DNA from 3 places in the Paenalcaligenes hermetiae genome. Region 1 is predicted to be linked to each of the others. Evidence: predicted binding sites of a transcription regulator. Region 1 holds the regulator's gene; each other region holds the start of a gene.
What was found. Region 1 encodes HrcA, which represses chaperone genes, less so after heat shock. Its sites were predicted from a motif close to TTAGCACTCNNNNNNNNNGAGTGCTAA; they were not measured.
Positions count from the first base shown of each region.

Region 2: a site for HrcA is predicted at 1,507-1,533, ahead of rpoH (RNA polymerase sigma factor RpoH). Genes of this name have one in related genera too.
Region 3: a site for HrcA is predicted at 1,911-1,937, ahead of ABD980_RS00145 (co-chaperone GroES). Genes of this name have one in related genera too.

Region 1 is NZ_BAABKD010000007.1:57,761-61,044, reverse strand. Features, by position in the region: gene ABD980_RS04140 (LbetaH domain-containing protein) at 1-309, opposite strand, end outside; gene hemH (ferrochelatase) at 396-1,466, opposite strand; gene hrcA (heat-inducible transcriptional repressor HrcA) at 1,478-2,485, opposite strand; gene ABD980_RS04125 (NAD kinase) at 2,600-3,284, shown strand, end outside.
Region 2 is NZ_BAABKD010000001.1:272,678-275,961, reverse strand. Features, by position in the region: gene ABD980_RS01320 (S-(hydroxymethyl)glutathione dehydrogenase/class III alcohol dehydrogenase) at 1-379, shown strand, start outside; gene fghA (S-formylglutathione hydrolase) at 437-1,333, shown strand; gene rpoH (RNA polymerase sigma factor RpoH) at 1,609-2,511, shown strand; gene ABD980_RS01305 (YkvA family protein) at 2,709-3,050, opposite strand; gene ABD980_RS01300 (MFS transporter) at 3,159-3,284, shown strand, end outside.
Region 3 is NZ_BAABKD010000001.1:22,847-26,130, reverse strand. Features, by position in the region: gene groL (chaperonin GroEL) at 1-1,504, opposite strand, end outside; gene ABD980_RS00145 (co-chaperone GroES) at 1,554-1,841, opposite strand; gene ABD980_RS00140 (phosphate acetyltransferase) at 2,088-3,044, shown strand; gene ABD980_RS00135 (acetate/propionate family kinase) at 3,046-3,284, shown strand, end outside.

The DNA.
Region 1 (3,284 bases):
CACATGGCTGCCTACAGTACAAGGCCCATGCACAATAGAGCGGTGCGCAATAGAGGTGTGCTCACCAATGGTTACCGCTGCACCGTCTTTGGAGTGAATCACCACCCCGTCTTGGATATTGGAGTTAGCTCCAATCACAATAGGCTCGAGATGGCCATTTTCATCAAGCTCATCCGCGCGGATAACCGCATAAGGACCTATAAATACGTGGGGGCCAACTTCGATACGACCACACAATACAGCAGTAGGGTCGACAAAAGCCGTTTCGTGTACAACCGGATAATCACCCCGTGGATTTTTTCTTAACATCAGATCTTCCTGAATAAAAGACCGCTTTTAGTAAAGCTTTCTAAAAAAAGCACAACCAAGCTGCGGACAAACGGTTTTATTTTAGGCTAATTTGTGACCTTAGGTAATTCCCATCCACCTAAATTTTGCAACACAATGTCGCTCAAACCAGCAATCCAGTCTTTGTCATCGTTTAAACAAGCAATATAGCTAAAGTTTTGCCCCCCCTCCTCTAAAAAAGCGTCTCTACACTCTTGTTGTATTTCTTCCAATGTTTCCAAACAATCGGCCAAAAACCCCGGACAGGCCACCTGTACAGACTGCACTCCCTCTTTAGCCCATTGGCGCAATGTCGGTTCAGTATAAGGCTCAAGCCACTGATCGGCACCAAAGCGACTCTGAAAACTAGCAAACACAGGCACATCGGCATCGATCAAGGCTTCGCGCACCGCCGCAGTAGTCAACATGCACTCGCGGTAATACGGATCCCCCGCCACCACAGAACGACGCGGTATGCCATGAAAACTAAGTAACAAACGCTGCGGCTTCCCATGCTGCTGCCAATGGCGTTGAATACTTTGCACTAGTGGTTGTATATAGGCTGGGTGCTGACAAAAACTTTTAATAAAGCGCGTTTCGGGCTGGTTACGACGCTTACGCAAATAGCGGTTAAGCTCATCGACCGCTGTAGCAGTGGTGCTGGCCGCATATTGTGGATACATCGGCACCATTAAAATGCGCTCACATCCCAAAGCAGTTAGCTCATTAAGCACATCATGCATTGCAGGCTTTCCATAGCGCATGGCTAAACGCACCGGAATAGAATGCCCATGGGCTTGTAGTTGCTGTTGCAAACCCTGTGCTTGTGCCTGACTATAAACCAATAACGGAGACCCCTGATCCATCCAGATGGACGCATACTTAGGAACCAGTTTTCGCGGTCTAAAAGGCAATACAAAACAGCGCAAAATAATCTGCCACAAGGCGGCGGGTAGCTCCACCACCCGCTGATCCGATAAAAACTGAGCTAAATAGCGCCGAATATCACCGGCTGTCGCGGTGGCTGGCGTACCTAGGTTCACGAGCAGCACCCCTACCCGAGGTGCGGCTAAGGTACGAATATGAGGATCAAGCAAATTATTTTCCGCTGCTTCCGCGTAGTATTTTTTTGAACACATAATAAAAATGATTAGACGTGATGACTCAAGGCATTAGATAACATTCGAGCCGTAATATCTACTATAGGGATAACTTTATCGTAAGCCATACGCGATGGGCCAATTACCCCTAAGGTTCCTAATACTTGACCATCGACCTCGTAAGGGGCTGTGACCACAGAGATTTCTTCTAAAGGCACCAAATGCGAGTCTCCCCCAATATAAATCTGCACCCCTTGTGCTTTGCGAGACACATCTAATAAATGTAGCCATTCTGTTTTCTTTTCAAACAAATCAAATAGATGGCGTAATTTATCCATGTCTGCCACCATCTCGCTGACATTAAGCAGCTTGCTTTCGCCTGAAATTACCACCGCCTCGGCATAATCGGGCTCACTATCACCGGTTTCTACTGCCACCTGCATTAAACGCGTAATATCTTCACGCAAAGAAGATAACTCTCCGGATAAAGCTTCCCGTACTTGGGTAAATGACATCCCAGAAAAATGCTGATTAAAGAAATTGCTGGCCTCAATGAGCTCGTGTTCTTTGTAGTCTCTGGACACAAAAAGAATACGGTTTTGCACATCGCCACTTGGAGTCACAATAATTAAGAGCACCCGCTTTTCTGATAATCGAATAAAATCAATTTGTTTGAACGTATTAGCACGCTTAGGCGCTAGCACCACCCCGGCAAACTGTGACAGGTTCGATAACAGTTCTGCTGCTGAGCTAACCGCACGCGCAGGCTCATAACGAGGGATCTGTAACGCCAGTTTTTCCGAAAAGGAAAAATCATTGCGTGGTACCGCCAGGAGCTGATCTACAAAAATACGATAGCCTTGCGGTGTAGGCACACGCCCCGCCGACGTATGTGGACTTTGTATAAGCCCCAAGTCTTCCAGATCCGCCATCACATTGCGGATCGTCGCCGGAGACAAATCAAACATTTTGGATAATGTTCTAGACCCTACTGGCTGACCATCGGCAATATAACGCTCAATCAATACATTTAATAATGCGCTTGCTCTATCATCCATAGCAGTAAATAAGCAAATTATGCGATTCGTTACGATTACCTACCCAACATAAATGGGCTAGCACCTCTATAATTCTAATCTAATTATTACTAACAAATCATAAGGTCTTACCTCATGCATTTTAAGTCAGTGGCAATTATCGGCCGCTACCAAGACAGTGGCTTAGATGCGCCCTTACGCGCTTTGGCAAACACCCTACAACAAGCCGGCTGTCACGTCATGGTCGAAGCCGACACCGCTCGTTATATCGGGGTTACCGAGCTCCCCACACGCACATATGCCGAAATTGGCGCGCAAGCGGATCTTGCCGTTATTATGGGTGGCGACGGTACGATGATCGGCGCTGCTAGGAATCTAGCTAATTACGATGTACCTTTAATTGGTATCAACCATGGTCGCTTGGGCTTTATTACAGATATTCCTATCAATAATGCGCATGAAGCAGTAAGTAGCGTCATTGCAGGACACTATCAAGCCGAGGACCGCAGTCTACTTGAAGGACGTATCGTACGCGATGGCGAAGTGTTGTACTCTGGTATTGCCCTCAATGATATTGTGATCAATCGTGCAGGGCGTGGCGGTATGATTGAGCTCCGCGTAGAGCTAGACGATATTTTTATGCATCGCCAACGAGCAGACGGGGTGATTATATCTACCCCAACAGGCTCTACAGCCTATGCTTTAGCAGCCAACGGTCCCATTTTACATCCCTGTTTGAACGCTTTACTTTTAGTGCCAGTTGCCCCACAAACACTGTCTAACCGCCCTGTCGTCGTGCCCGATACCAGTACGTTAAGCC
Region 2 (3,284 bases), on a different contig from region 1:
CGTGGTGGATCATATTATCCAACTAACCGATGGCGGAGCCGATTATTCCTTTGAGTGTATTGGCAATACGCAAGTCATGCGTCAGGCTTTAGAGTGTACCCACCGTGGCTGGGGACAGTCCATCATTATTGGTGTGGCTGAGGCCGGTGCCGAAATTTCCACACGTCCTTTCCAACTGGTTACGGGACGTGTTTGGAAGGGGTCGGCGTTTGGTGGGGCGCGTGGTCGTACGGATGTACCAAAAATTGTGGATTGGTACATGGACGGCAAAATTAATATCGATGATCTCATCACCCACCATTTACGCTTGGATCAAATCAACGAAGGTTTCGAGATGATGAAGCGCGGTGAATCCATCCGTTCTGTGGTGATGTACTAGTCCCACATACTATCCATCTATCCCCGCCGGTGACGGTGGGGGCATTTAGGAGATCAAATGACAGTTCAGTTGGAATTAGTCAGTGAGCACCGTTGTTACGGGGGCTGGCAACGCTATTATCAACATGCTTCCACCGCGATTGGTTTGCCGATGCGCTTTGCTGTATTTTTACCAGAGCAAACCGAAGCAAGCTCGGCCAAAGCCGAAGGCGGTCAGCCTATGGGTACTACGCGACGCCCTGTTTTGATTTATTTAGCTGGTTTAACATGCACCGAGGACACCTTTACGGTGAAGGCTGCTGCCCAACAATATGCTGCGCACCATGGGTTGATCTTGATCACACCAGACACCAGCCCTCGTGGTGCAGGGGCACCTGGCGAAGAGGAGAGCTGGGATTTTGGGACGGGTGCTGGGTTTTATGTGGATGCCACTACGCCTGATTTTGCTAAGCATTATCGTATGGAATCTTATGTAGCCGATGAATTGTTTACCCTGGCTACGACCGTACTGCCTGGTGATGCGGAGCGGGTTGGGATTTTTGGGCATTCCATGGGGGGGCACGGCGCGCTTGTTTTGGCACAGCGTCACCCTGATAAATTCAAATCCGTGTCAGCATTCGCTCCCATCGCGGCACCCACACGCTGTCCTTGGGGGGAAAAAGCTTTTACGGGTTATTTGGGTGAGGATCGTAGTCAGTGGGAACAATACGACGCGAGCTGCTTAATGAGTCAGCAAACCACCGCTCCCTATCCAGGGGGGATTTTGATTGATCAAGGGTTGGCGGATCAGTTCTTAGAGCGCGAGTTGTATCCACATGTGTTTGAAGAAGCCTGCGCTAAAGTTGGGCAGCCTTTGGTTCTGCGTCGTCATGACGGTTATGACCACGGTTATTTTTTCATTATGACATTTATGGGTGATCATATTGCCCACCATGCACGTCAGTTAGGTGCGTAGTCCGCTCCTACTTTTGGCCGGTTGAGCAGGGCTTAACCGGCAGCGTTGTCACAAAAAAGCAACATTACAAAATGAGCCGCATTTGTTAATTTTTTTGCAAAAAAACACAAAAAAAGGGAACTTTAGGGAGTTTTTCGTCTCTAATCTAGTGTAAAGTGAAAATAATATAGTTATTAGCACTCCCAATCTAGCAGTGCTAAAATAGTAATATTAGACATTTATCATTTGGTGTGATAGTGGGTTTTCCCCTTACTACCATTTAATAGGACACGATAATGACCCAAGGTACAACAACATTGGCTCTACCAAACAACCAGTTGGCCGCAGCGGTATCCAACCCTGGCGCGTTGGGCACCATCGAGGCCTATATCACAGCAGTTAACCAGCAACCCATGTTAACTGCTCAAGAAGAAATCGACTTAGGGCGTCGTCTGCAGCAGGACGGCGACCTTGATGCCGCACGTCAACTCATTATGTCGCATTTGCGGCTGGTGGTATCGATTGCACGTCAATACCTTGGCTACGGTTTGCCCCATGCTGACTTAATTCAAGAGGGCAATATCGGCCTAATGAAAGCCGTTAAACGTTTTGATCCTAATCGTGGTGTGCGCTTGGTGTCGTTTGCGGTGCATTGGATCAAAGCCGAGATTCACGAGTTTATTATCCGTAACTGGCGTTTGGTTAAAATCGCCACAACCAAAGCACAGCGAAAACTATTCTTTAATTTACGACGCATGAGCCCCGAGGACGGGCAGACACTTGATCCAGAACAGGTGGACGAAATTGCGCGAGAGCTTAATGTACGTCCTCAAGACGTTTCTGAAATGGAATTACGGATGTCTGGCGCCGAAATGGCACTAGAATCCCCTTATAACGATGATGACGAAAATGGTTTTGCTCCCATTTCTTATTTATCAGATGACGGCGCGTGGGAGCCATCCAATGTACTAGAGCAGCGTGCACATGTACAACTACAGGGCCCTGGTCTAGAAAACGCGTTGGCACGGCTCGACGATCGTTCACGCCATATTATTGAATCCCGTTGGCTCCAAGACGATAAAGGTTTAACCCTGCACGAATTGGCTGCGCAATATGGGGTATCGGCTGAACGTATTCGTCAAATTGAATCTGCCGCTTTGAAAAAACTGCGTGGTTTTCTTGAAGCAGAGGCTGCCTAAAAGATTTTTACAAACTGTTACGTGATGATTGGGAACTTAGCGCTGTCATCAGGGACTAACATCTATCAGCCATACAACATCCCCCTTGTTTGGTATGGCTGATAGCCTGTCTTGGCTTCTCCTTACCCAAGAGTCAGGCGCTGAATGTGCCCCAACATTCACATTTACCCTCCTTACGGAGGGTTTTTTTTTGGGATTTAACCAAACCACTGCTGCATTTTTTCTCTTGCTTTGGTTTTGGTTTCATCGGAGATATGCATAGCTACCGTACCAATAGCGGCGACGATCATACCTAAATCATCGGTATAGCCCACAAGGGGCGCAAAGTCAGGAATAGCATCTAAAGGAAAAATAAAATACCCCAATGCCCCGATCATTACGGTTTTTGCCCAGGCTGGAGTTTTAGGGTCTTGGGCACCATAATAGAGCCACAAGGCTTTTTCCACGACTTCTGCCCCCGCTTTTTTGGCGTAGTGTGCCAGTTTGTTCCAAAAACGGGATTCTGAGTAATGTTGGGCATGGTTTTCGGGTTGTTCCATTACAATCTCCTAATCAGTTATTTATAGATGGGGGCAAAAAGTATTTTTACATCATGGGTAAAGCATACGCTTAGGGTTTGATAAAACACAACGGCTTAGAGACAACACATGACATCTTCACATAAAAATGCCAGCTGGGGAGAGCTGTTATCGGGGCGCAATGGCTTGCGCGCCATTGCCTTGGCGGGTGGGGTGGCCGTCTATGCTATCAATATTTATATTGTGACGACTATC
Region 3 (3,284 bases), on a different contig from region 1:
TGCGAGTGACTTTGGTTGGGTCAAGAACACCTTGAGCCACGAGGTCACCGTACTCACCAGTAGAAGCGTTGTAACCGTAGTTACCTTCACCTTCCGCAACAGCGTTAACAACTACGCTAGCTTCTTCACCAGCATTGCTTACGATAGTGCGTAAGGGGGCTTCGATAGCGCGTAATACGAGCTTGATACCGGCCTCTTGGTCGATGTTGTCAGCAGAAAGAGCGGCAACGGCTTTGCGAGCACGGATAAGTGCTACACCACCACCAGGAACGATACCCTCTTCGACAGCGGCACGAGTAGCGTGTAGAGCGTCTTCTACACGTGCTTTTTTCTCTTTCATCTCGACTTCGGTAGCAGCACCAACGCGGATCACTGCCACACCACCAGCGAGTTTAGCCACACGCTCTTGGAGTTTTTCGCGATCGTAGTCAGAGGTGGCTTCAGCGATCTGAGCACGGATTTGTTTTACACGTGCTTCGATAGAAGCGTTGTCACCTGCACCATCAATGATGGTGGTGTTTTCTTTGCCGACTTCTACACGAACTGCTTGACCTAGGTGCGAGATATTCGCGTTCTCTAGGGTCATACCGGTTTCTTCGGAGATAACGGTACCGTTAGTGAGGATAGCGATATCTTCTAGCATCGCTTTACGACGATCACCAAAGCCAGGGGCTTTAACGGCAGTGGCTTTGAGGATGCCGCGGATGTTGTTAACAACGAGTGTAGCGAGTGCTTCGCCTTCTACGTCTTCCGCAATGATCAAGAGAGGACGGCTCTCTTTAGCCACTTGCTCAAGGATAGGCAAGAGATCGCGGATGTTGCTGATTTTCTTATCGAAAATCAAGATGTAGGGGTTCTCAAGTACAGCAACCTGTTTTTCGGTATTGGTAATGAAGTAGGGGGAGAGGTAACCGCGGTCAAACTGCATCCCTTCTACGACATCCAGTTCGTTCTCTAGGGATTTACCGTCTTCAACAGTAATAACACCCTCTTTACCGACTTTGTCCATGGCGTCAGCAATGATCTGACCAATGGATGCGTCGCTGTTAGCAGAGATAGAGCCTACCTGTGCGATTTCTTTAGAGGTTGCGCAGGGGCGAGAGAGCTTGCGCAGCTCTTCGACAGTTACGGCTACGGCTTTATCAATACCACGTTTGAGGTCCATGGGGTTGATGCCTGCCGCTACGTATTTTAGCCCTTCTTCGACAATAGCTTGTGCAAGAACGGTAGCTGTCGTGGTACCGTCACCAGCGTTATCAGAGGTTTTAGAAGCCACCTCTTTAACGAGCTGGGCACCAATGTTTTCAAACTTGTCTTTGAGTTCAATTTCCTTGGCAACGGATACACCGTCTTTGGTTACAGTAGGAGCACCAAATGCACGGTCTAGCACCACGTTACGGCCTTTGGGGCCCATGGTGGTTTTTACCGCGTTAGCTAGGATGTTTACACCACGTACAATACGGGTGCGGGCGTCGTCACCAAAATAAACTTGCTTTGCAGCCATGATATGTAATTCCTTTATTCAGTAGCGTTAATGTGGGAGATAGATGGGATTACTCGAATACAGCAAGAACTTCGTCTTCGCGAATCACGAGAACCTCTTCGCCGTCTACTTTGACGCTCTGACCGGCATATTTGCCGAACAATACTTTATCGCCAACTTTGAGGTCTAGAGGATGAACGGTGCCGTCATCGGCGCGTTTGCCTGGGCCAACCGCTACAACAGTACCTTGATCAGGTTTTTCGGTAGCGCTTTCAGGAATGACAATACCGGAAGCGGTTTGACGCTCGTTGTCCAAACGCTTGACGATCACGCGGTCGCCTAAAGGACGCAATTTCATAAGATGAACTCCTGTTCAAAAACAAGTTGGTCAAAATTTCATGTTTTTTGTTTGGTTAATAGGGGAGTGTTAGCACTCTCACCCTCTGAGTGCTAATTATAAGGGCGAGTTTTGTTATTTCAAGGGGGCGAGTACGACAATTTTTATTTTAACTTAGTGTAAAGTGATATGGGTCATAGCCATGTAGTGATGCAGGTCTTAGACTGTAATCAGTCGCAATCCTTACCTAACGTTTTATAAGGAGTCATGGTGTATCAAACTTCTACTTCTTTCGCTAAATTAATTGAGCGCGCGCAGCAGTTGCAGCCTCGGCGAGTATGTGCTGTGGCTCATCCTTGTGATGAAGTGTCATTAGGTTGCGCTATAGACGCTGCGCAGCGTGGTTTATTTACTCCTACTTTAGTTGGGCCTAAAGCGCGCATTGAGGGTGTGGCAAATGCTCATCAGTTCAATTTGTCTGGCATTCAAATTATTGATACGCCTCACAGCCATGCTTCTGCTGAAACCGCTGTATTACAGGTTTTGCAGGGGCAGGCACAGTTGCTCATGAAAGGGAGCTTGCATACAGATGAGTTGATGCATGCTGTGATGACAGTTGAAGGCAAAGGGTTGCGCACCGAGCGTCGTGTTAGCCATGTATTTATCATGGACGTGCCTAGTTATGATGAGTTGCTGTTTATTACCGATGCTGCAATCAACATTCGTCCTAATCTAGCTACTAAAGTGGACATCGTACAAAATGCCGCTGATTTGCATGTGGCTCTTGGACTAGGTATACCACGCGTAGCGATTTTGTCAGCGGTGGAATCAGTCACAGAAAAAATTCCTAGTACCCTAGAGGCCGCTGCGCTATGCAAGATGGCTGATCGGGGTCAGATTACGGATGTCATTATTGATGGACCACTAGCAATGGATAATGCGATTAGCCCAGAAGCGGCACGTATCAAGGGCATTACCTCAGAGGTCGCGGGACGTGCGCAGATTCTTGTGGCTCCCGACTTAGAGGCTGGAAACATGTTAGCTAAAAACTTAACGTTTTTATCAGGTGCCGAAGCCGCAGGGATCGTTTTGGGCGCGCGCGTACCCATTATACTAACTAGTCGTGCAGACTCCGCCAATGCGCGTTTGGCTTCATGCGCTGTGGCAGCGGTATATGCCGATGCACTTATGAAAAAACAACTGACTGCAGCCACAGGATCCTAACATGAGCGAAAAATTAATTGTAATTAACGCGGGTAGCTCAAGCTTAAAATTTAATGTCTACCAGATTCCCGAATCCGGCACCCTCGATGTTAATGACCTTAGCTTCTTGTATGGGGGGCAAGTTTCTGGCATTGGTACAGAGATAGCGCATTTTAAAGTCAAAGGGGCTTTGGGGCAGATCCTCGAGGACCGTGCTACGGCTTTTGAAGAAACCAAAGATCTACAAGCTGCACAAGAATT